DNA from 4 places in the Micromonospora sp. LZ34 genome. Region 2 is predicted to be linked to each of the others. Evidence: riboswitches for the same ligand, from Rfam matches in the RefSeq annotation. Region 2 holds a riboswitch; each other region holds the start of a gene.

Evidence for each region. A riboswitch is a leader RNA that binds a small molecule or an ion and turns the genes downstream of it on or off. The one in region 2 is predicted to bind cyclic di-AMP.
Region 1: it holds a riboswitch for cyclic di-AMP, as region 2 does, so the genes downstream of both, ACVCAH_RS05905 (C40 family peptidase) here and ACVCAH_RS27275 (C39 family peptidase) in region 2, are expected to answer to the same signal.
Region 3: it holds a riboswitch for cyclic di-AMP, as region 2 does, so the genes downstream of both, ACVCAH_RS13540 (coiled-coil domain-containing protein) here and ACVCAH_RS27275 (C39 family peptidase) in region 2, are expected to answer to the same signal.
Region 4: it holds a riboswitch for cyclic di-AMP, as region 2 does, so the genes downstream of both, ACVCAH_RS15575 (coiled-coil domain-containing protein) here and ACVCAH_RS27275 (C39 family peptidase) in region 2, are expected to answer to the same signal.

The regions. Positions count from the first base shown of each region.
Region 1 covers NZ_JBRIQN010000003.1:322,499-327,809, reverse strand. The annotation lists gene ACVCAH_RS05910 (N-acetylmuramoyl-L-alanine amidase) at 1-791, opposite strand, end outside; cyclic di-AMP (ydaO/yuaA leader) riboswitch at 1,032-1,168, shown strand; gene ACVCAH_RS05905 (C40 family peptidase) at 1,181-2,221, shown strand; gene dcd (dCTP deaminase) at 2,282-2,860, opposite strand; gene ACVCAH_RS05895 (pyridoxamine 5'-phosphate oxidase family protein) at 2,940-3,488, shown strand; gene ACVCAH_RS05890 (zinc metalloprotease) at 3,551-4,534, opposite strand; tRNA gene ACVCAH_RS05885 (tRNA-Gly) at 4,827-4,900, shown strand; gene ACVCAH_RS05880 (nuclear transport factor 2 family protein) at 5,070-5,311, opposite strand, start outside.
Region 2 covers NZ_JBRIQN010000032.1:75,379-80,689, reverse strand. The annotation lists gene ACVCAH_RS27280 (hypothetical protein) at 101-862, shown strand; cyclic di-AMP (ydaO/yuaA leader) riboswitch at 1,150-1,290, shown strand; gene ACVCAH_RS27275 (C39 family peptidase) at 1,518-2,360, shown strand; gene ACVCAH_RS27270 (alpha/beta fold hydrolase) at 2,478-3,224, shown strand; gene ACVCAH_RS27265 (DegT/DnrJ/EryC1/StrS family aminotransferase) at 3,458-4,570, shown strand; gene ACVCAH_RS27260 (Gfo/Idh/MocA family protein) at 4,567-5,311, shown strand, end outside.
Region 3 covers NZ_JBRIQN010000010.1:56,811-62,121, forward strand. The annotation lists gene ACVCAH_RS13530 (heavy metal translocating P-type ATPase) at 1-1,304, opposite strand, end outside; gene ACVCAH_RS13535 (YibE/F family protein) at 1,630-2,982, shown strand; cyclic di-AMP (ydaO/yuaA leader) riboswitch at 3,149-3,279, shown strand; gene ACVCAH_RS13540 (coiled-coil domain-containing protein) at 3,284-4,300, shown strand; gene ACVCAH_RS13545 (carbonic anhydrase) at 4,406-5,113, opposite strand.
Region 4 covers NZ_JBRIQN010000012.1:47,996-53,306, reverse strand. The annotation lists gene ACVCAH_RS15585 (HelD family protein) at 1-1,169, shown strand, start outside; gene ACVCAH_RS15580 (cation diffusion facilitator family transporter) at 1,278-2,195, shown strand; cyclic di-AMP (ydaO/yuaA leader) riboswitch at 2,349-2,480, shown strand; gene ACVCAH_RS15575 (coiled-coil domain-containing protein) at 2,485-3,555, shown strand; gene ACVCAH_RS15570 (hypothetical protein) at 3,703-4,209, shown strand; gene ACVCAH_RS15565 (SRPBCC family protein) at 4,241-4,708, opposite strand; gene ACVCAH_RS15560 (1-phosphofructokinase family hexose kinase) at 4,889-5,311, shown strand, end outside.

The sequences.
Region 1 (5,311 bases), on a different contig from region 2:
CAGCCGATGCCGATCGGGCACTCCAGCCCGTCGGGCCGCTCGGCGCGCCGCAGCCCGAGCCGGTGCAGGGCCGACTCGTCGGGATCGACCTCCCGGGCCGGCAGGGTCACCGGGTGCCCGTCGTCGGTCGTCCGGCTCGCGCCCTCGCGGAGTTGGCCGTACACCTCGTCGGCGAAGGCGGCCGCGGTGTCCTCGGTGCCGGCGCCGGAGTAGCGGGCCACCGCGCCGTACCAGGCCGCCGGGTCGCTGGCCGCGCCGACCGGGCCGCCGAGTTCCCGCTGGTACGCGGCGAGCAGCGCCGCCCCGCCGCGGATGTTCGCGGTCGGGTCGGACCGCAGCGCCTCCGCGCTGGCGCCGGTGAGGGCGGCGGCCGCCTGGAGGGTCTGCAGCGCGGCGTCGCCGGGAGCGGCCGGCGGCGGTTCGGCCGCGGCCGGCGCGGCGACGGCCAGCGGCCGGGACTCGTCACCGCGCGGGTCCTCGCCCTCGTCGATGTGGCCCCCGGCGGGGAGCGAGGTGACGTGGGCGGCGTCGGTGAGGTGCATCGGGCCGTAGCCGCCACTGGTGCTCGGGGTGCCGGGATGGGTGTCCCAGCGGGATTCGAGGTAGGAGACGGCGAGCAGGACGCCCTCCGGCACGCCGAACTCGGCGGCCGCGGCGGCGTACTGCTGTTGCCGGTCGATCGGGTCGGCGGTGGCGGAACCGGCGGCGGTGAACGGGGTGACCGCCATGGCGAGCGCCGCGGCGGCGGCGAGCAGGGCGCGCCTGCTCCTCGATCTCGTGGACAGATGCATCGGACCCCCTGGTCAGACGGGTGGACGATGCGGCCACCTTCACCCCGGCGCCGGTCCGCCGTCAATACCTTTCCATATATCAACCTAAGAAGAAGAAAACCTTCGAACCGTCCATCCGGAGGGTCGTCGATTCCTTCGGGTACGGAGTGTCACGGCGACACGGGTTGCGGATTGATAACGAGCCTCTCTACTCTGGTCATTCGTCGGCCCGCAGCAGCTCCGTCCAACCCGGGCGGTAACGGTCCGACACCGCCGAATCGCTCGCGAGCGAACCGGGGAACCAGGTAACCCGGGGTGAATCCGCAGCCACTGCGGTAGGGCGACCCCTTCCCGCCCGAACCCGTCAGCTAACCCGGTAGGCGGTACCGGAAGAAGGAGTACGGAGCCCGGTGGCACACCATGCCCCGCGGCCACCGTCGGCACGGTCGGCGTCCGCCGGCCCGACGACGGCTGCGCCGCGCCCACGCTGGTCCCGCTTCACCACCGCACTCGCCGCCCTGGTCGGCTTCGCCGTTATCCTGACCGGCGGCGCCACGGCGGCCCACGCCGAGCCCACCGTCGCCGAGATCGAGCGCCAGATCGACGAGGACTGGAACAAGCTCGAACCGATCATCGAACGGCACAACGCCACCCGCCAGGACCTGGCCGCCAAGCGGAAGCAGGCCAATGCCCTGGCCGCCCAGATCAAACCCCTCCAGGCTCAGGTCGACGCGGCGATGCAGAAGGTCAGCGCGTTGGCCGTCCGCGCCTACAAGGGCGAGAACGTGCTCACCATCAACGCCGTGCTGGGCAGCAGCTCGCCGGGCGAGGTGGTCGGGCAGCTCGAACTGCTCGACCGGTTCGCCGAGCGCCAGCAGCGGGACGTGCAGCAGGTTGCCGACCTGCGCGACCAGCTGGCCGCCAAGAAGGCGCCGCTGGACGAGATGGTCGCCCAGCTCGCCCGGGCCGAGGCCCAGCTGGCGGCGAAGAAGAAGGAGATCAACGCCGAGATCGACCGGCTGCAGAAGCTGCGGCTGCGGGTGTACGGCAACGGCGGCGGCGGACCGCTGCGCCCCGCCCCGTGCCCGGCCGGCTACCCGGGCGGCCCGGCCGGGGTGGCGGTCAAGTTCGCCTGCGCCCAGATCGGCAAGCCCTACGTCTGGGGTGCCGAGGGCCCGAACTCGTACGACTGCTCCGGGCTGATGCTGGCCGCCTGGGCGAAGGCCGGGGTCTCGTTGCCGCACAACGCCGCGCAGCAGCGCGGGGTCACCGCCACGGTCAGCCGGAGCGAGCTACGCCCGGGTGACCTGGTCTTCTACTACGCCGACCTGCACCACGTCGGGATGTACGTCGGCGGGGGCTGGGTGGTGCACGCCTCCCGTGCCGGGGTGCCGGTCAAGATGAAGCGCCTCGACGACGGCCCGATCCACAGCTTCGGCCGGCCGGACTGACGACCGCGTACCACGGGAAGGGGCCCGGTCCGACGCCGGAGCGGGCCCCTTCCGCGCGAGTCAGCGGGTCGGCCAGGTGCGCCACTGCTGCCAGGAGCGGCTCGGCGTCGGGCCCCGCTGCCCCTGGTAGCGGGAGCCGTAGACGGCCGAGCCGTACGGGTGCTCGGCCGGCGACGAGAGCCGGAAGATGCAGAGCTGGCCGATCTTCATGCCCGGCCAGAGGGTGATCGGCAGGTTGGCCACGTTGGACAGCTCCAGCGTCACGTGGCCGGAGAAGCCGGGGTCGATGAAGCCGGCGGTGGAGTGGGTGAGCAGGCCGAGCCGGCCCAGGCTCGACTTGCCCTCCAGTCGGCCGGCGAGCTGGTCGCCGAGCGAGATCACCTCAAGCGTCGAGGCGAGCACGAACTCGCCCGGGTGCAGCACGAACGGCTCGCCGTCGGGCACCTCGACCACCGAGGTCAGCTCGTCCTGCTGCTGCGCCGGGTCGATGTGCGTGTAGAGGTGGTTGTTGAAGACGCGGAACAACTTGTCCAGGCGTACGTCGATGCTGGAGGGCTGCACCAGCGTGGGCTCGAACGGCTCCAGCGCGAGGGTGCCCGCCTTGATCTCGGTGACCAGGTCGCGGTCGGAGAGCAGCATCGGAACACCATAGCGAAGCGGCCGGGGTGACCTGCGTGTCGGACTAGGTGTTAGTACACGTGTTCGATAGAATGTCCGCATGGCTTCCTGGTCCGAATTCGCCGCTGACGAGCCCCGACTCGCCGACGGGATCCGCCTTCTCATGCAGCAGTACGGGCCGGGCTTCGGCTACCTGGCCACGGTCCGCGCCGACGGTGGGCCCCGGGTGCACCCGGTCTCCCCCGTGATCACCGACGACGGCCTGTTCTGCTTCGTGGTCGACTCGCCCAAACGGCGCGACCTGGAGCGTGACGGGCGCTACGCGCTGCACTCCTTCCCGCCGGAGGAGAGCGACGACGAGGCCTACGTCGCCGGGCGCGCCCGGCCGGTCACCGACCCGGCCCGGGTCGCCCGGCTGGCCCGCAGCTTCCGGGCCGCCACGCACGTCGACTGGCGGCTGTTCGAGTTCACCGTCGACGTGGCCATGCTCGCCCGCCGCGACCCGGGCGCCGTGGGTGGCCCCGGCAACGGGCACGGCCGGCCCGCCGTCCAGGTCTGGCTCGATCCGGCGGCGCCCGACGCCCGGGACGCCGAGCCCGCGCCGCGGGCACGCCGGCCCGTCCCCGACGCCCACCGCGAGGCGGCCTGAGCCGCGAACGCCGGTGCCGGCTCCGTCTGTTCGGAGCCGGCACCGGTGGGTGGTACGTCAGATCAGGCCGCGCGGTACGCGTTCCACGCGGTCAGCATCCGGCTCGCCTGGCCGGCGGTGAACTGGTACATGCACGAGTCGTAGGTGTAGTCCATGAAGTTGGTGATCGGGTCCACGCCCGGCGCGGTGCAGGTGTCCCGCCCGGTCGGGCACTGGAAGGCCGGTGAGGCCTCGGGGGCGGTGTCGCTGACGCCGTCACCCTGGCCCGAGCAGCCGCCCTGGAAGGTGTGGTAGAGGTTCAGCCAGTGGCCGACCTCGTGGGTGCCGGTGTCGCCCTGGTTGTAGTTGGCGGCGGTGCCACCCGGCAGCGACTCGCTGAGCACCACCACGCCGTCCATGCTGCTCAGCTTCCGCTGGGGGAAGGTGGCCCAGCCGAGCAGGTCGTCGCTCAGCTCGCCCAGGTACACGTTGAGCGTGTTCTTGCCGCCCTCCCGCAGCGAGGTCTTCATCGACCGCTCCGCCGACGAGCCCTGCACGATCGGGTACCACGCCGGGTTGGTCACCCGGTTGATTTTCTGCAGCTGGAAGCTGAACGCGGTGGCCGCGCCGCCGGTCGCTCCGCTGTACGACTGGTTCAGCACGGTGATCTGCGAGGTGATCATCGAGTCCGGGATGTTGCCGCCGGCCCGGGTGCTGTCCCGCTGGATCACGTGCACCACGACCGGAATGGTGACGGTGGCCAGGGTGGTCGCGCCGGCGCCGGTGCGGAACCGGGCGCGCTCCCGGAGCGCGGCGGCCAGGTCGGCCTCCCGCTCGCGGGTCTCCGCCAGGGTCAGCTCGTTCGGTTCGTGCTTCGCCGCGCCGCCCGCCTTGACGCGGGCGTCCGCGTGGACGTCGGCCGGCTCGACGCACACCTCACCGGGGGCGGCGGAGAAGGCTGAAGCGGCCGGTACGACGCCCACCGCGGCGGTGCTGAGCAGCAGCGCGAGGGTCGTCGAGGCGACACCGGCGGCGCGCCGGGTCAGCAGGTCGGGACGAAGTCCCATGGGCCCACCTCTTTCTGGCGGCATGACAGGGGGTATGTCACGCCGTGGCTGAGAACGTGGGCCAGACGTTACAACCGATCGACAGATTTGAGAACGACCATATGTTGCCGTGGTGAAACTTTTCCTGGCGGCGCGGCTGGCCGCCGGCGCCCGGTGCGCGGAGTGTTGCCCCCGGGTGGCCGCGGTGTTGCGCGGCGATCTTGGATCGCCGGGAGGGTGCGTGCCGGAGTGGCCGGGCGGAGGGGGTACCTGGGTGCACCCGGGCGGTGACTCAGGTACAGTGGTCCCGCTTGCGGGTGTAGTTCAATGGCAGAACATCAGCTTCCCAAGCTGACAGTGCGGGTTCGATTCCCGTCACCCGCTCCAACGAGAGGCCCCAGCTCAGGACAGGTTTCCTGGCTGGGGCCTTGATCGTTGCTACCGCTTCTGGCGTTGGCCGTGCCCGCTACGTGCCCGATCCCTGCTCTGCTTGATCTGGGAGCTGAGCGGGTCGGCGGTGTGCTCGTCGCGGTCGCGGGCGGTGTGCTGGTACCGGTCAGCGCTGAGTCGATTCCCACCACCTCAGATTGGCAGCCGCCTGGGCCACCGGCTCGATGATTTTCCACCCCTCGGCGATCAGCCCGTCGTCGACCCGCCAGATGTCGACGACCGCGATCTCCGGTCCTGCATCGGGAAGCCAGCGCCGCGAGTACACCACGACGTGATCGCCGTCGGCCAGCATCTGATGAATCTCGACCTGCATACCGGCGAGCGGCACCAGCGCAGCGCGGACGGCGG
Region 2 (5,311 bases):
CCCCGCCCGCGCTCCGTGTCCCGCACCCGTCCGGCCCCGCCATGCCCCGCCGTCGGCGCCCGGACGCGGCTCCCCGCTTCCGCATCCGTTCCCCCGTGAGGTGCCGACCTTGGAGACCGTCCTCTACTACCAGTTCCTGATCGAGGTGCCGCGGGCCGCCGCCATCTGGTCCGGCCTGCTTGTGCTGGCGCTGACCGTGCTCACCGTGCTGGTCGCCCGCCCCGAGCGCCCCACCGACGAGGAGCCCGCCCCGGTCGGGCCGGCCGAGGCCGACCTCGCCGACCTGCGTCGCTATGCCGAGGAGGTGGCTGTCGCGGCGACCCGCGCGGCGCAGACCGCGCGCCGCCGGCGGGCCGACTGGCTCGCCGCGCAGGCGGAGGTCGAGCGCACCTGGCAGGCGTACGACGAGGCGGACACGGCCGCCCACCGGTTCCTCGGGGCCGCCGCCCTGCCCGCCCCGCGCACCCCGCGCACGCCGGCCGAGTACGCCGCCCGCGAGCGCTGGCTGCACCACGCGGCGATGGCCGCCCACTGGCGGGGCGAGTTGTCCGCCCGGCAGTTGTCCGACGTGTTCGGCCACCGGGCCGGTTGGGACTCCCGGCGGCACCCGGTGGAGCAGAAGATCGTGCTCGCCCGGGCGGTACGCGAGCAGCGCCTGGCCGGCTACTGGGCGGCCGCCGAGCGGGAGCGGGCGGCGTGGCGGGACGCCGAGCTGGCCGCCGAGGCGGCCCGTGCCCTCGCCGCCGAGGCGTACGCCGCCGCAGCCCGGCTCCGGCCGGGTCGGCCGCCCGCACCGCGCGCCGAGGCGGTGCCGGCGCCTGCCGTCGCCGCGGCCCGCTGGCGGCCGGCCCGGGTGGGCTGATCGCCGAACTATTCCAGTGACGCCGGTCACAGCGCCCGCGGAATCGGTCATCGGGATCGTCCCGGTCGATGCTTGTCGACAATTCCGGGTCGACGGCGGTGGCTTGTCCGGTTGTCGACCGCTGGCGTCGTCGGAGAGGTCCGTCCCATTGAGTCGCGTCAGTGCTTAACTGCCCGCAAAATTGTCGGGCCGAAACGGGTTTACGCAGGTGGACGGGGTTGGCAGGCTACGGACTGACCAGTAATGTCGGCCCGTCTGGTGCGGTTACCGATCGCAAGAGGCGACGCCGCGCCGACCCGCTCAATCGTGATCAAACGAACCGGGGACCCAGTGCACCTTGGGGTGAATCCGCGGGCCAAGGCCTGTGGTAGGGCGTTCTTCCCGCCCGAATCCGTCAGCTAACCCGGTCGGCGGTGTCGGAAGGAGTTCCATCCTCGTGCAGCACGATCCCACCCCTCGCTTGTTCCCCCACCTCCACGGCCCCGCGGTGCCCGCGCCGCTCGCCCCGATCGCGAGCTGACCCGCCGGCAACCGCCCCCGCCCGAGAGCCGGGCGCTCCCTGAGTGGTCACCAACCCGCGGACGAGCCGTCCGCGCGGTCGCGCCGGCCTGCCCCCGCGCTCTGGTGCCGGTGTGCCGCTCACCCCCCGAGTCCCGTGGAGGAATCCGTGAAGCACCACCTCAAGCGCCAGTTGCGCCGCATCACCACCGACCGCCCCTACCAGGTCGCCGCCGCCTCGGCCGCGGCCCTCGTGCTCGCCACCGGCGCCGGCGCGCTGGCCGCTGGAGCCGACGAGGCCCCGGCCTCGGCGCCGGCCGCGGCCACGGTGGCCGAACTGCGGAACGCGCCCGCCGCCGCCTCGCGCGGAGAGGCCCGGATCGGTACGGCCCCGTCGAGTGCCGCCCCGTCCAGCGCCGCCCCGTCGGCCGCCGCCTCGTCGGCCGCGCCGAACCCGGACCTGACCCGCAAGCAGAGCGCGCCGAAGCCGCCGTCGCGCAAGGTCCTCGACTACGACTACCAGGCCCAGACGACGTTCTACAACTGCGGCCCGGCGGCCGTGCGGAACGCGCTCAGCGCCACCGGCATCGAGCGCACCCAGGACGCCCTCGGCGCCCAGCTGGGCACCACCGAGATGGGCACCAACTCCGCCAACGACACCACCCGGGTGCTGAACGCGGTGGTGAAGGGCGACCCGTACCGGACCCGGATGATCTCCGGCCGTGCCGCCACCCCGGCCCAGATGGACCAGCTCCAGGCCGACGTGGTCCGGGCCATCACCGCCAAGCGCGGCGTCGTGGTGAACATCGCCGGCAGCGCCACCGACACCGCCGGTGGCTGGCACTCCTTCCCCGGCGGGCACTACATCGCCGTGGTGGGCTACGACGACGACGGCCGGCTGGTGAAGATCGCCGACTCGGCGAACCCGGCGACGGCGTCGTACTGGATGACCACCATCGACCTGGCGAACTGGGCCGCGACCCGCGGCTACTCCGCCTGACCGCCACCTCCGCGTCGCACCGTCCGGGCGCCGGTTCCCCACCGGGGAGCCGGCGCCCGGCGCGTTCCGGCCCGCGCCCCTCGCCCCGGCCGTCCGACCGGTGGCACACTGCGCCCTATGGACCACGAATCGGATACCCGGGACGGCCGGCGGCCGGTCCTGCTGCTGCTGCACGGCATGGGCGCGACCGGCGAGGTGTGGCTGCCCTGGGCGCCGTTGCTGGAGCGCCGGTGGGCCGGGCGCTGGCTGGCGCCGGACCTCGCCGGGCACGGGTGGTCGCCGCCGCTGCCCCGGTACTCCTTCGCCGGGCTCGCCGGGCAGGTCGCCGGCGGCCTCAAGCCGGGTGACCGGCTCGTCGTCCTGGGCCACTCCCTCGGCGGGGTGGTGGGGCTGACGCTGGCCGCGCGTACCGCCGGGCTGGACGTGGACGCGGTGGTCGGGCTCGGCATCAAGGCGGTCTGGTCGCCGGACGAGCTGGCCCGCGCCGCCGAGCTGGCCGACCGCCCGGTCACCTGGTTCGCCACCCGGGACGAGGCGGCCCGGCGCTACCTGCGGGTGAGTGGGCTGGCCGGTCTGTTCGCCCCGGACCATCCGGTGGTCGAGGCGGGGCTGCGGCAGGTCGACGGCCGCTGGCGGCTGGCGATGGACCCGGCCGCGTTCGCGGTGGGGGAGCCGAACCTGCCCACCCTGCTGGCGGCGACCGACGTGCCCGTGGTGCTGGCCCGGGGCGAGCGCGACCCGATGGTCTCCGACGCCCAGCTCAAGGAGTTCGGGGTGCCGGTGGTGACGCTGCCCGGCCTCGGTCACAGCGCCCACGTCGAGGACCCGGAGGCGGTGCTCGCCCTGGTCGACCCGTACCGCTGAGCCGCGGGCCACCGCGGTCGCGGCGGAGATCAGGGTGTTGTGCCGCCACGCCCGGCGTCTCCGGGATAACATGCCCGTACGTCCCGGAATGCGCCGGGTGTCCTGTTAGTCCGGGTGATCTTCTCGCGCCGACCCCACCGGATCACCCACCCACCACCCCTCCTGTCCACATCTGAACGACGTAGCGCCGCGCCCGGTCCGGGCGCGGCCGCTGTTCGACAGGAGGAAGCCCCATGTCCGGGCTGACCACAGAGATGATTCCACCGGCCAGGCCGGTCATCGGAGAGGCCGAGATCGACGCGGCCGTGCGGGTGCTGCGCAGTGGCCGCGTCGTGCAGGGGCCGGAGGTCGCCGCCTTCGAGGAGGAGTTCGGCGAGCTGGTCGGGGGCCGGAACTGCGTCGCGGTGAACTCCGGCACCTCCGCCCTCCAGCTGACCCTGATGGCCCTCGGGTTCGGCCCGGGCGACGAGGTCATCGTCCCGTCGTTCTCCTTCGCCGCCAGCGCCAACGCGGTCCGGCTGGTGGGCGCCCGGCCGGTCTTCGTCGACATCGAACCGGGCAGCTTCTGCCTGGACCCGGCGGCGACCGCCGCGGCGGTCACCCACCGCACCGTCGCGATCATGCCGGTGCACCTGTACGGGCACCCCGCCGCCATGGACCAGATCATGGCGGTCGCCGAACGGCACGGGCTGGCCGTGGTCGAGGACGCCGCCCAGGCGCACGGCGCGACCCTGTCCGGACGGCCGGTCGGCGCGTTCGGCACGGCGGGCTGCTTCAGCTTCTACCCCACCAAGAACATGCACTCCCTGGAGGGCGGCATGGTCAGCACCGCCGACGGCGAGCTGGCCCGTACCCTGCGGCTGCTGCGCAACCAGGGCATGGAGCAGCGGTACGCGAACGAGATCGTGGGCGCCAACATGCGGATGACCGACGTGGCCGCGGCGATCGGCCGGGTGCAGCTGCGCCAGCTGCCGGAGTGGACGGAGCAGCGGCGGGCCAACGCCAAGCTGCTCGACTCCCGGATCACCGGCATGGTCACCCCGCCGGTCGCCGACGCCGCCCGGCACGTCTACCACCAGTACACGGTGCGGGTACCGGGCGGTCGCCGCGACGCGGCCGGGCGGCGCCTCACCGAGCTGGGCATCGGCAACGCCGTCTACTACCCCACGCCGATCCACCGCCTCCGGCCCTACCTGGGCGAGGACGGCAGGCCCGGCCCGTGGGAGCTGCCCGAGACGGACCGGGCCGCGGCCGAGGTGCTCTCGCTGCCGGTGCACCCGTCCCTGTCCCAGCGGGACCTGGAGCGGATCGCCGAGGGCGCCAACCTGGCCGGTGCTGCCCGATGACGCGGGCAAGGCTGCGCGCGGGCCTGATCGGCCTCGGCGCGATGGGGCGCAACCACGCCCGCGTCCTCGCCGGCCTGGACGGCGTGGACCTGGTCGGCATCGTCGACCCGGCGGGCGATCCGACCGGCGCGCTCCGGGCGCCGGTGGTGCCCGATCTGGATGGTCTGCTGAGGCTCGGCGTCGACTACGCCGTGGTCGCCTGTCCGACCGCTCTGCACGAGCAGGTCGGTCTGGCGCTGGCGCACAGCGGGGTGGCCGCGCTCATCGAGAAGCCGCTCGCCCAGTCCGTGGCCGCCGCGGTTCGGCTCGCCGAGGCGTTCGAGACGGCCGGACTGGTGGCCGGCGTGGGGCACATCGAGCGGTACAACCCGGCTCTGCAGAGCCTGCGCCTCCGGCTGGAGGCCGGCGAGCTGGGCGAGGTGTTCCAGGTGGTCACCCGGCGGCAGGGGCCGTTCCCGCACCGGATCGCCGACGTCGGTGTCGTGATGGACCTGGCGACCCACGACATCGACCTGACCAGCTGGGTCGTCGGCCGGGAGTACCGCACGGTGTCGGCCCGTACCGTCTCGCGCAGCGGCCGGCTGCACGAGGACATGGTCGCCGCGGTCGGCCAGCTCGCCGGCGGTGCGATGGTCAACCACCTGGTCAACTGGCTGAGCCCGCTGAAGGAGCGGTCCACGGTGATCACGGGGGAGCGGGGCTGCTTCGTCGCCGACACCCTCACCGCCGACCTGACCTTCC
Region 3 (5,311 bases), on a different contig from region 2:
ACCGTGGCCTGGACGCCGCGGCCCGGCAGCGAGCGGAACCCGGTGGCGGGGGCCGGGCCGCCGCGCGCGCCGGCCGCGGCGACGATCGCCCGGGCCAGCGGGTGCTCGCTGTCGGACTCCACCCCGGCCGCGACCCGCAGCAGCTCGTCCGGGTCGACGGACGGCGTCGCCGCCAGGTCGGTTACCACGTGTTGGCCCCGGGTCAGCGTGCCGGTCTTGTCGAACAGCACCGCGTCGACGGTGCGCATCCGCTCCAGCGCGAGCCGGTCCTTGACCAGGATGCCGGACCGCGCGGCCAACGCGGTGGAGAGCGCGATCACCAGCGGGATGGCCAGGCCCAGCGCGTGCGGGCAGGCGATCACCAGCACGGTGACGGTACGGACCACCGCCTCGTCCCGGTCGCCGAGCACGGTCCAGACCAGCACGGTGACCACGGCGGTGGCGGTGGCGACGTAGAACAGCCCGGCGGCGAACCGGTCGGCCAGCACCTGGGCCCGCCCGCTGGACTGCTGGGCCTGGGCGACCATGCGCTGGATCCCGGCGAGCGTGGTCTCCTCACCGAGCGCCTCGACCCGGACCCGGATCGCCGAGTCGGTGGCCACGGTGCCGGCCACCACCCGGTCGCCGACCGAGCGCGGCACCGGTCGGGACTCCCCGGTGATCATCGACTCGTCCAGTTCGGCGGTGCCGTCGACCACTCGTCCGTCCGCCGGCACCCGACCGCCGGGCCGGACCAGCACCACGTCGCCGACCCGCAGCTCGGCCACCGGGATCCGCTCCACCCGCCCGTCCCCGGCGACCCGTTCGGCGTCGTCGGGCAGCAGCGCGGCCAGCGCGGCGAGCGCGCCACGCGCCTGCCCGATCGCCTTCATCTCCTGCCAGTGCCCGAGCAGCATGATGGTGACCAGGGCGGCCAGCTCCCACCAGAAGTCCAGGTCGAAGGCGCCCACGCTGGTGGCCAGCGAGGCGACGTAGGCGACCGTGATCGCCATGGCGACCAGCAGCATCATCCCCGGCGCCCGGTCGCGCACCTCCCGCACCGCGCCGACCAGGAACGGCCAGCCGCCCCACCAGAAGACCACCGAGCCGAGCACCGGCCCCACCCAGGACCGGCCGGGGAACTCCAGCGAGTAGCCGAACCAGTCCATCACCATGTGGCTGGTCGCCACCACCGGCAGGGTGAGCAGCAGGCAGAGCCAGAACCGGCGGCGGAACATCTCCGGGTCGTGCCCGGCGTGCTTGTCGTGCCCGCCGTGCCCACCGTGCGCCGCGCCGTCCCGGCGGGACGGAGTGTGCTCAGCCATGCCCCCAACATCCCCGAACGGAGACGCCCGCGCGGGCCAACCGCCGGGTCCGGTGCCCGACACCAGCCCACGCGCCCTGCGTCCGGATATCGGGATGGTTACGATTCGGCACGATGGCCCTCCAGATCCCGCACCATTCGTCCCGCGCCCACCGGGCACCGGCGCCGCCGGCAGCCCCTGGTTGGCCGGCCACCGGGTCGACGGTACGTGGCCGCATCGCCACCCTCGGGCGAACCCGCCCGCGATCCGGGCCGGCCCGCCGGCGCCACTGAACCGACCGGCCCGCCGACACGTACCCTGCCCCGGATTCGTTGGGAGACACTCAATGGGCGCCGACCACACCCGTCCCGCTCCGTCCACCCCGCCCGGGGTGCGGCGGATCCTCGTCGCGACCGTGGTCCCGCTCGTCCTCGCCACCGTGGTCGCCGCCCTGCTGCTCTGGCCCCGCGACACCCCCGGGGCCGACCAGGGCACCGACCCGCCCCGCCACCACGGCACCGTCACCCGGGTGGTGACCGAGCCCTGCCCGCCGACACCGGAGGCGCCGGAGGCGACGGCGGGCCCGTGCGGCACGGTCACCGTCAAGGTGGCCGACGGGCCGGACGCCGGCCGGGAGGTGCAGACGCCGGTGCCGACCGGGCCCGGCGCCCCGACCGTCGCGGTGGGCGACGAGATCATCCTGGTCGAGCTGACCGACCCGGCCGACCCGACCGCGAGCAGCTACAACATCGCCGAGCACCAGCGCGGCAAGCCGCTGGTCTGGCTGGTCGTGCTCTTCGCCGCCGCCATCGTCGCGTTCGGCCGGTGGCGCGGGCTCGCCGCGCTGGCCGGCCTGGCGGCCAGCTTCGCCATCCTGCTCACCTTCGTGCTGCCCGGGATCAGCGCCGGCCGGGCGCCCCTGCTGGTGGCGATCGTCGGTGCCGCGCTGATCATGTTCGTGGTGCTGTACCTCACGCACGGGGTGACCGCGCAGACCTCGGTGGCGGTGCTCGGCACGCTCGGCAGCCTGGTGCTCACCGGGGTGCTCGGCACCCTCGCCACCGCCGCCACCCACCTCACCGGGTACGGCTCCGAGGACGCGACCACGCTGTCGATGTTCCAGGCCAACGTCGACCTGCACGGGCTGCTGCTGGCCGGGATCATCATCGGCTCGCTCGGTGTGCTCGACGACGTCACGGTGACCCAGGCGGCGACGGTCACCGAACTGGCGCACGCCAACCCCGGCCTGTCCCGGCTCCAGCTCTACCGCGCGGCGACCCGGGTCGGCCGGGCGCACATCGCCTCGACGGTCAACACCATCGTGCTGGCGTACGCCGGCGCCTCGTTGCCGCTGCTGCTCCTGCTCACCGCGGACTCCCGGTCGGTGACCCAGATCCTGACCAGCGAGTTCCTGGCCCAGGAGATCGTCCGCAGCGCGGTCGCCACGCTCGGGCTGATCGCCGCCGTGCCGCTGACCACCGCGCTCGCCGCGCTGGTGACCACGGCCGGCCGCGCCAAGCCCCCCGCCGGCGACGAGGACGGCGACGGCGAGCCGTCGCGCACCCCTCCGGTTTCCCGGCCGGCCACGGACCGGGCCGACGCCCTGCGGGCGCTCGCCGCGCCGCGCGCCGGAAACACGTCCTCCGCCACCCCCAGCGGGTGGCCCGATCCGGACAGGAGCACGGACACCGCATGGTGAGACTCCGCAGCGTGACCGTCCAGACCGGTGAGCTTGATAAACGCGTCACCTGTCACCGTCCGCCATTACGAAATAACGCATTTAGTCGGCTTCGGGACGTAGATCCACCGGTGGACTCTCGGGTAACCTCGCTGCCGGTCACCGCCGAAGGCGCGCAGCGGCGCCTGCGGTGCCGCCGCCCAATCGCCGCCAGGCGAGCCGGGGACCCAGGTACGTGGGGTGAGTCCGCGACAGCGGTAGGGGCCACTTCCGCCCCGAACCCGTCAGCTAACCCGGTCGGCGGTCGACGGAAGGGAACACTGTGACGGCACCCCTACGCCGCTGGGTGACTCCTGTGGTGGCCGTGTTCGCGGCCCTGGCTGTGCTCGCCGGGCCCCTCCCGGCGTCGGCCGCACCCAAGCCCCCCACCCCCTCGGGGCACGAGGACGACGACTCGAAGCTGATCACGGACGTCATCGAGTCGACCAACCGGAACTACTCGCAGGCGAAGTCCCGGCTGGAGAAGTCCAAGAAGCGCCAACTGGAACTCGCGCTCGAGGTCAACCGGGCGGAGGCCGAGCTGAACGCGCTCGCCCCGCAGGTCAGCCAGATCGCCGCCCAGTCGTACCGGACGGGTCGGATCGGCGCCGTGGCCATGCTGCTGGAGGCCGACAGCCCCGACTCGTTCGTCCGGCGGGCCACCGCCCTGGACGAGCTGAACATGGTCAACGCCAAGCGGCTCGCCGAGATCAACGCCGTCAAGAACCGCGCCGAACAGGCGAAGCTGGCGCTCGAGGCCGAGATCCGCGAGCAGCAGAAGCAGACCAACCTGATGGCCAAGAACAAGCGGGACGCGGAGAAGGCGCTGGCGCTGGTCGGCGGGCTGGGCTTCACCGGGGGCCTGGTGTCGGCCACCTCGCCGGTCGCCCGGGTCGGCCCCGGCCGCACCGCGGACGGCGACTGGAAGGCCGAGTCGTGCAGCGAGAACGACCCGACCACCTCCGGCTGCATCACCCCCCGGACGCTGCACATGTACAAGGAGGTCAAGCGGGCCGGCTTCAACCGGTTCGTCGGCTGCTACCGCCCCGGTGGCCCCTGGGAGCACCCCAAGGGCCGGGCCTGCGACTGGTCGCTGCAGCGCAGCGGCTTCGCCCCCTGGCACAACAAGGACACCCGGATGTACGGCAACAACCTCGCCGCGTTCCTGATCCGCAACGCGGACCGGCTGGGCATCTACTACGTGATCTGGAACCGGCAGATCTGGTTCCCGGCGACCGGCTGGAAGTCGTACAGCGGGCCGTCGAACCACACCGACCACGTGCACGTCTCAATGCTTTAGCGACATCCGCGCCGACACGACACGAGGGCCGTTCCCGGGCGGGACGGCCCTCGAGGCGTCTTCGGCGCTGCGGTTGCGGTCAGGCGACGGCCGCCGCGGTGGCGGTCAGGCGACGGCCGCGGCCGGGTCCACCGCGGGGTCGGCCAGGTCGCCGGGCACCGCGGCCACCGTCCGGACCTCACCGGCGGCCAGCCGGTACGACATCCCGACCACCGCGCAGCGCCCGGCGGCCACCTCGGCGGCCAGCACGGCCGAGCTGTCCAGCATCGCCTCGACGGTGCACGCGATGTGGATGTCCACGATCCCGTCGACATCGGCCACGCCCTCGGCCTCGGCTCGGCGCAGGCTGGGCATGACGGCGTCCACGATCGCCCGCAGGTGACCGGTCGGCGGCGCGTTCGTCTCCACCGCCGTCTTCGCCGCCTGCACCGCGCCGCACGAGTCGTGCCCGAGCACCACCACCAGCGGCGTGCCGAGGACGGTCACCGCGTACTCGACGCTGCCGAGCACTTCGGGGCCGGTGGTGTGCCCGGCGGTCCGGACCACGAAGAGGTCGCCGAGGCCCCGGTCGAAGATGATCTCGGCGGCCAGCCGGGAATCGGAGCAGCCCACGATGACCGCGAAGGGATGCTGCCCGTCGGCGACCGCGGCGCGGTGCCCGGCGTCCTGGTTGGGATGGCGCGGGGCGCCGGTGACGAACCTCCGGTTGCCGGCGGACAACTCGGCGAGCGCCTGTGCCGGCGTGTCCGGCACCGCCGCCGTCGACTCGCGCGACGGGCCCGGTTGGACACCGGGCGAACCGGGACGGCTCATCCCCTCACCTCGTCCTTCGACGTAAGCGACCTGGTCGACCCCGGCCGGACGTCGGACGCGGGCTGCCACCACGGTCACACCGAGCGCAAAGGTACGTCAAGATATGCGTGATATGCATTTCATGTATCACCGAACGCTTGCCAGCCCCGGCCGGCCCGCTCCAGCTACGCCGTCCGGCCCCGGCGACGCCCCCGATCG
Region 4 (5,311 bases), on a different contig from region 2:
TCCGGCTGGAGCGGGCCGAGCTGGACGCGATCCGGGACCGCGCGCTGCCCAGGGGCGCCCGCCGCAACGAGGTGCGCCGGGCCGGCTTCGACGGCATCTTCGCCGCGCTCTGGGCGCAGGCCCGCCGGCTGCACATCGGCCGGCTGCCCGAACAGCGCGCCTTCGAGGACGAGCTGGCCGACCGCCCCGAGTTCCGGGAGTTCCTCAAGGCCTGGTGGCCCCGGCTGCACCCGCGGCACGTGCTCGGCTGGCTGGCCGAGGAGGAACGGCTGCGCCGGTACGCCGGTGGCATCCTCTCCGGCCGCGAGATCCGGCTGCTGACGGCCGCGTACCGGACGCTGGAGACCGAGGGGCTGACCGTCGCCGACGTCGCGCTCCTCGACGAGCTGGACGCGCTGCTCGGCAAGCCGGTGCGCCCGGCCCGACCCAAGCGGGACCCGTTCCAGCTGGTTGGCGGGGTGCGCGAGCTGAGCACCTTCGCCGACCGGCAGCGGGCCGCCCGCGAGGCCGCCCGGCAGCGCCCGGAGGACTACCGGGAGTACGCCCACGTGGTGGTCGACGAGTCGCAGGACGTCTCGCCGATGCAGTGGCGCATGATCGGCCGGCGCGGCCGGCTGGCGTCCTGGACGGTGGTCGGCGACCCGGCGCAGACCGCGTGGACCGGCGACCCGGAGGAGCTGACCCGGGCCCGGGACCAGGCGCTCGGCCGGCGCAAGCGGCACCAGTTCACGCTCACCACCAACTACCGCAACTCGGCGGAGATCTTCGCGGTGGCGGCGGCCGAGATCCGCCGGCTCTACCCGGACCTGCCGCTGCCCACCGCGGTCCGGTCCACCGGCGTCGACCCGGTCGAGCTGGTGGTGCCGCCGGCGGAGCTGGAGACCGCCGTCCTGGAGGCGGCCTCCGCGCTGCTCGCGGAGGTGGAGGGGACGGTCGGCGTGATCACGCCGGTGCCGCGCCGGGCCGAGGTCGCGGGCTGGCTGGGTGGGCTGGGCGCTCCCCGGCTCCAGGTGGTGACCAGCCTGGAGGCCAAGGGCATGGAGTACGACGGGGTGGTGCTGGTCGCGCCGAGCGAGGTCCGGGCCGATCCGGGCTCCGGGGTACGCACGCTCTACGTGGCGCTCTCCCGGGCGACCCAGCGGCTGACCACCATCGACCCGACCGGCTGAGGGCCGGGGCGACCCGCCCGCGGGCGTGCCGGCCGGGCCGACAGTTGCATACATAGCTATGTGAGCATATATTTGACCGGGTCCGGACGGGCGGCGGAGGGTGTTCGCGTGGGTGCAGGTCATGACCACCAGCACGGGTCGGCGGCGCACGCCGCCCACCACCACCGGGGCCGGCTCTGGGCCGCGTTCGGCCTGCTCACCGCGCTGATGGTGGTGGAGGCGGTGGCCGCCTTCCGCACCGGCTCGCTGGCGCTGCTCTCCGACGCCGGGCACATGTTCACCGACGTGCTCGGCATCGGCATGGCTCTCGCCGCGATCACCGCCTCCCGGCGTACGGCCGGCGACCCGCAACGCACCTTCGGGCTCTACCGGCTCGAGGTGCTGGCCGCGCTGGCCAACGCCGTGCTGCTCTCCGGCGTCGCCGTCTACGTGGTGGTCGAGGCCGTCCGCCGGTTCGGCCATCCGCCGGAGGTGCTGGCCGGCCCGATGCTGGCGGTGGCCGTCCTCGGCCTGCTCGCCAACGTGGCCGCCTTCGCGCTGCTCCGCTCCGGTGCCCGGGAGAGCATCAACCTGCAGGGGGCGTACCTGGAGGTGCTCGGCGACCTGCTCGGCTCGCTCGGCGTGATCGGGGCGGCGCTGCTGATCGCCCTGACCGACTGGTGGTGGGCCGACCCGCTGGTGGCCGTCGCCATCGGCCTGTTCATCCTGCCCCGCACCTGGCGGCTCGGGCGGGCCGCGCTGCGCATCCTGGTGCAGGCCGCCCCCGAGCACCTCCAGGTCACCGCGGTGCACGACCGGCTGGCCGCGGTGCCCGGCGTGGCCGGCGTCCACGACCTGCACGTCTGGACGCTGACCTCGGGCATGGAGGTGGCCTCGGCGCACCTGACCATGGCGCCCGGCGCGGAGGTCGGCAGGGTGCTCGCGGACGCCCGAACGGCGCTGCAGCAGGACTTCCGGATCGAGCACGCGACGTTGCAGATCGAGCCGGGTGCGTCCCCTGGGGTCTGCGGGTCGGTTGAGTGGTAATGAGCACAACCTTAAATCTGGGTGTGTATTGTGACGCTATGCCCGATTTTTTGGTGACCACGTGCGCACCGTCAGTCACTTCCGCTGCACTGGTCACACGGGCACCGGTAGGCTCGGTCCCGGCCTCCGCCCGGCGGCACGCACCGGTGCCGGCGGTGGCCGCCGCCTAATCGCCCGCAGGGGCGAGCCGGGGAACCATGTTCCTGGGGTGCATCCGCGTCAGCGGTAGGGATCTTCCGTCCCGAACCCGTCAGCTAACCCGGTCGGCGGCTGACGGAAGGACACGTGTATGCCAGTAGTGGCACCTGTACGACGCACCGCCGCCCGGATGGCGGCACTGATCGTCATCACCCTCGCTCTCGGCGTCGCCATCGCGCCCGCCGCACCGGCCGGCGCCGCCCCACCGACCACCGGCCTGCTCGCCGCCGCACCCGGGCAGGACGAGGAGGGCGGCACCCCCGCCCTGCGCGCCCAGCTGGAGGCGGCCAGCAAGGGCTACCTGGACGCCAAGACCGCGCTGGACAAGTCGGTCAAGCGGCAGCAGCAACTCGCCGTCCAGCTCCAGTCCACCGAGCGCGAGCTGACCGAACGCAGCAGCAAGGTCGGCGAGATCGCCGGCGTGGCGTACCGCACCGGGCGGCTCGGCGTGGCGTCCGCGCTGCTCAACAGCAGTTCCCCGGACGGCTTCATGGACCGCGCCGCCGCGCTCGACGCGGTCGCGGCCAACGAGGACCGGGTGCTGCGCGACCTCCAGGAGACCCGCGACGAGGCCAACCGGACCAAGCTCGCCCTGGACGGCGAGATCCGCGAGCAGCGCAAGCAGGTCACGCTGATGGCCAAGCGCAAGGAGCAGGCCGAGCGGGCGCTGACCGTGGCCAACGCGAAGGCCTCCGGCGGGGACAGCTCCAACCGGGGCACCTCCACCGCGACGGCCAAGCCGGCCCCGCGCAACTCCGACGGCTCCTGGCCGGCCGAGTCGTGCAGCGTCAACGACCCGACCCCGGCCAACGGCTGCATCACCCCGCGCACCCTGCACGCGCTCAACCAGGCCAAGGCGGCCGGCTTCACCCGGTACGTCTCCTGCTACCGCTCCGGCGGCTCGGGCGAGCATCCGAAGGGCCGGGCCTGCGACTTCGCGGCGCAGAAGAGCGGCTTCGGCGGGGACGCCACCGGCGGGGACAAGACGTACGGCAACAACCTGGCCGCGTTCTTCATCCGGAACTCCGACCGGCTCGCCGTGCTCTACGTGATCTGGTACCGGCAGATCTGGCTGCCCAGCAGCGGGTGGAAGTCGTACAGCGGGGCGGGCGGCGACCCGTCCAGCGACCACACCAACCACGTGCACCTGTCGGTGTACTGACGCCCGGCCCCCGGTGATCCGCCCCGGCGGGTCACCGGGTACGCCGGACGCGGCGCCGGCACGCCCCGGGCTACGCCCCCGGACGTATCGCGGGTGTCGTCGCCGGCCCGACGACCCGGGCCCGGCGCGGCGGCAGCATCGTCGGGTATGAGCCGTCTCCCGCCTCCCGCCCGCAAGGCCCTGCTCACCCTGCACCTGGTCACCTCGCTCGGCTGGCTCGGCGTCGACCTGGTCCTGCTGACCCTCGGCGTCGCCGTGCTGCGCGGCGCCGACCCGGCCGCCGTCTACCCGATCTCCGCGCTGGTCGGCGCCGTGCTCTTCGCCCCGCTGAGCGTGGCCGTCTGGCTGGTCGGCGTGGCCAGCGCCCTGCTCACCCCGTGGGGTCTGCTGCGGCACCGCTGGGTGCTGGTCAAGTTCCTGCTCACCACCGTGATGACCGCGCTGGTGCTGTTCGTGCTCACCCCGACGCTGCGGCACGCCGGGGAGGCCGGCGCGGCGTTCCCGGTGCGGGAGCGGATCGACCTGGTGGTCGCCCCGTCCGTGTCGACCGGCCTGCTGATCGTCGCGACCGTGCTCTCCACGTACAAGCCGTGGGGCCGGCTGCGGCGGGCCCGCACGGCCGCGCGCCGCCCGACCGCGGCGGCGGCCCGCTGATCCGGCCGCGGCGGCGGACCGGGTGCACCGCTCAGCCGACGGGCGGCGGGTCGGCCGGGCCGCGGTCGAGCACCGCGCCCAGCCGGGCGGCCAGCCCGAGGTGGGCGGAGCGGGCCTGGCCGAAGGCGTACCGGAACAGCGGCGCGGGCGCGGTCAGGGTGATCTCCACGTCAATCCGGACCCCGTCCGGCTCGGCCCGCAGCCGGGTGCGGTTGCGCACGGTCGTGGCCGGCCACTGCCGTGCCACCGTGACGATCTCGTCGGTGGTGTCGACCAGGACGTCCGCCCGGTAGGTGACCGGGAACCGCAGCGGCCCGGCGGCCAGCCGGTCGGTGATCGCGTAGCTGGCCCGGGCCCCGGGCCGGGTCCGCAGCCGGCGGACCCGGACGATCAGCGGATGCAGCTCCGCCTGCCGGGTCGGGTCGGCGAGCAGCGCCGCCGCCTCCGCCACCGGGCAGCGGGCCTGGACGGTGTAGCTGAAGGAATCCTGCCTGAGCACGCCGTCTCCCCACCGTCACTGGTCGGACGATCGTCGCCCACGCCGGGTCCGCCTGGCAACGCCCCGACCCGCACCGGCCGGACCGGCGGACGACGGCCGGCGCCGCGGCTACGGTCAGCTGGTGAGGGATCACCCGCCGTGTCGGGCCAGGGAGGACGGAACCATGCCGGGATGCCACCGATGAGCGGACACGTGATGGTCTTCGCGCCCACGCCCCGGCTGACGGTGACCGTCGAGCAGCCGAGCGACCAGCCGGAGCTGCACCTGCACCCGGGCGGGCAGGGGGTCTGGCAGGCCCGGATGGTGATGTCGCTCGGCGTGGACGTGGTGCTCTGCACCGCGTTGGGCGGTGAGATCGGCCAGGTGCTGGAGCCGCTGCTGGTCAGCGAGGGGGTCGACCTCAAGGTGGTGGTCCGCGACTCGGGCAGCGGCGGGTACGTGCACGACCGCCGCGACGGCGCCCGCCGGGAGGTCGTGGACGTGCCCGGGCAGCCGCTGAGCCGCCACGAGCTGGACGAGCTCTACAACCTGGCGCTCGGCGAGGGGCTGCGCGCGCCGGTGAGCGTGCTGAGCGGTCCGAACGAGCCGTCGCTCGTGCCGGCC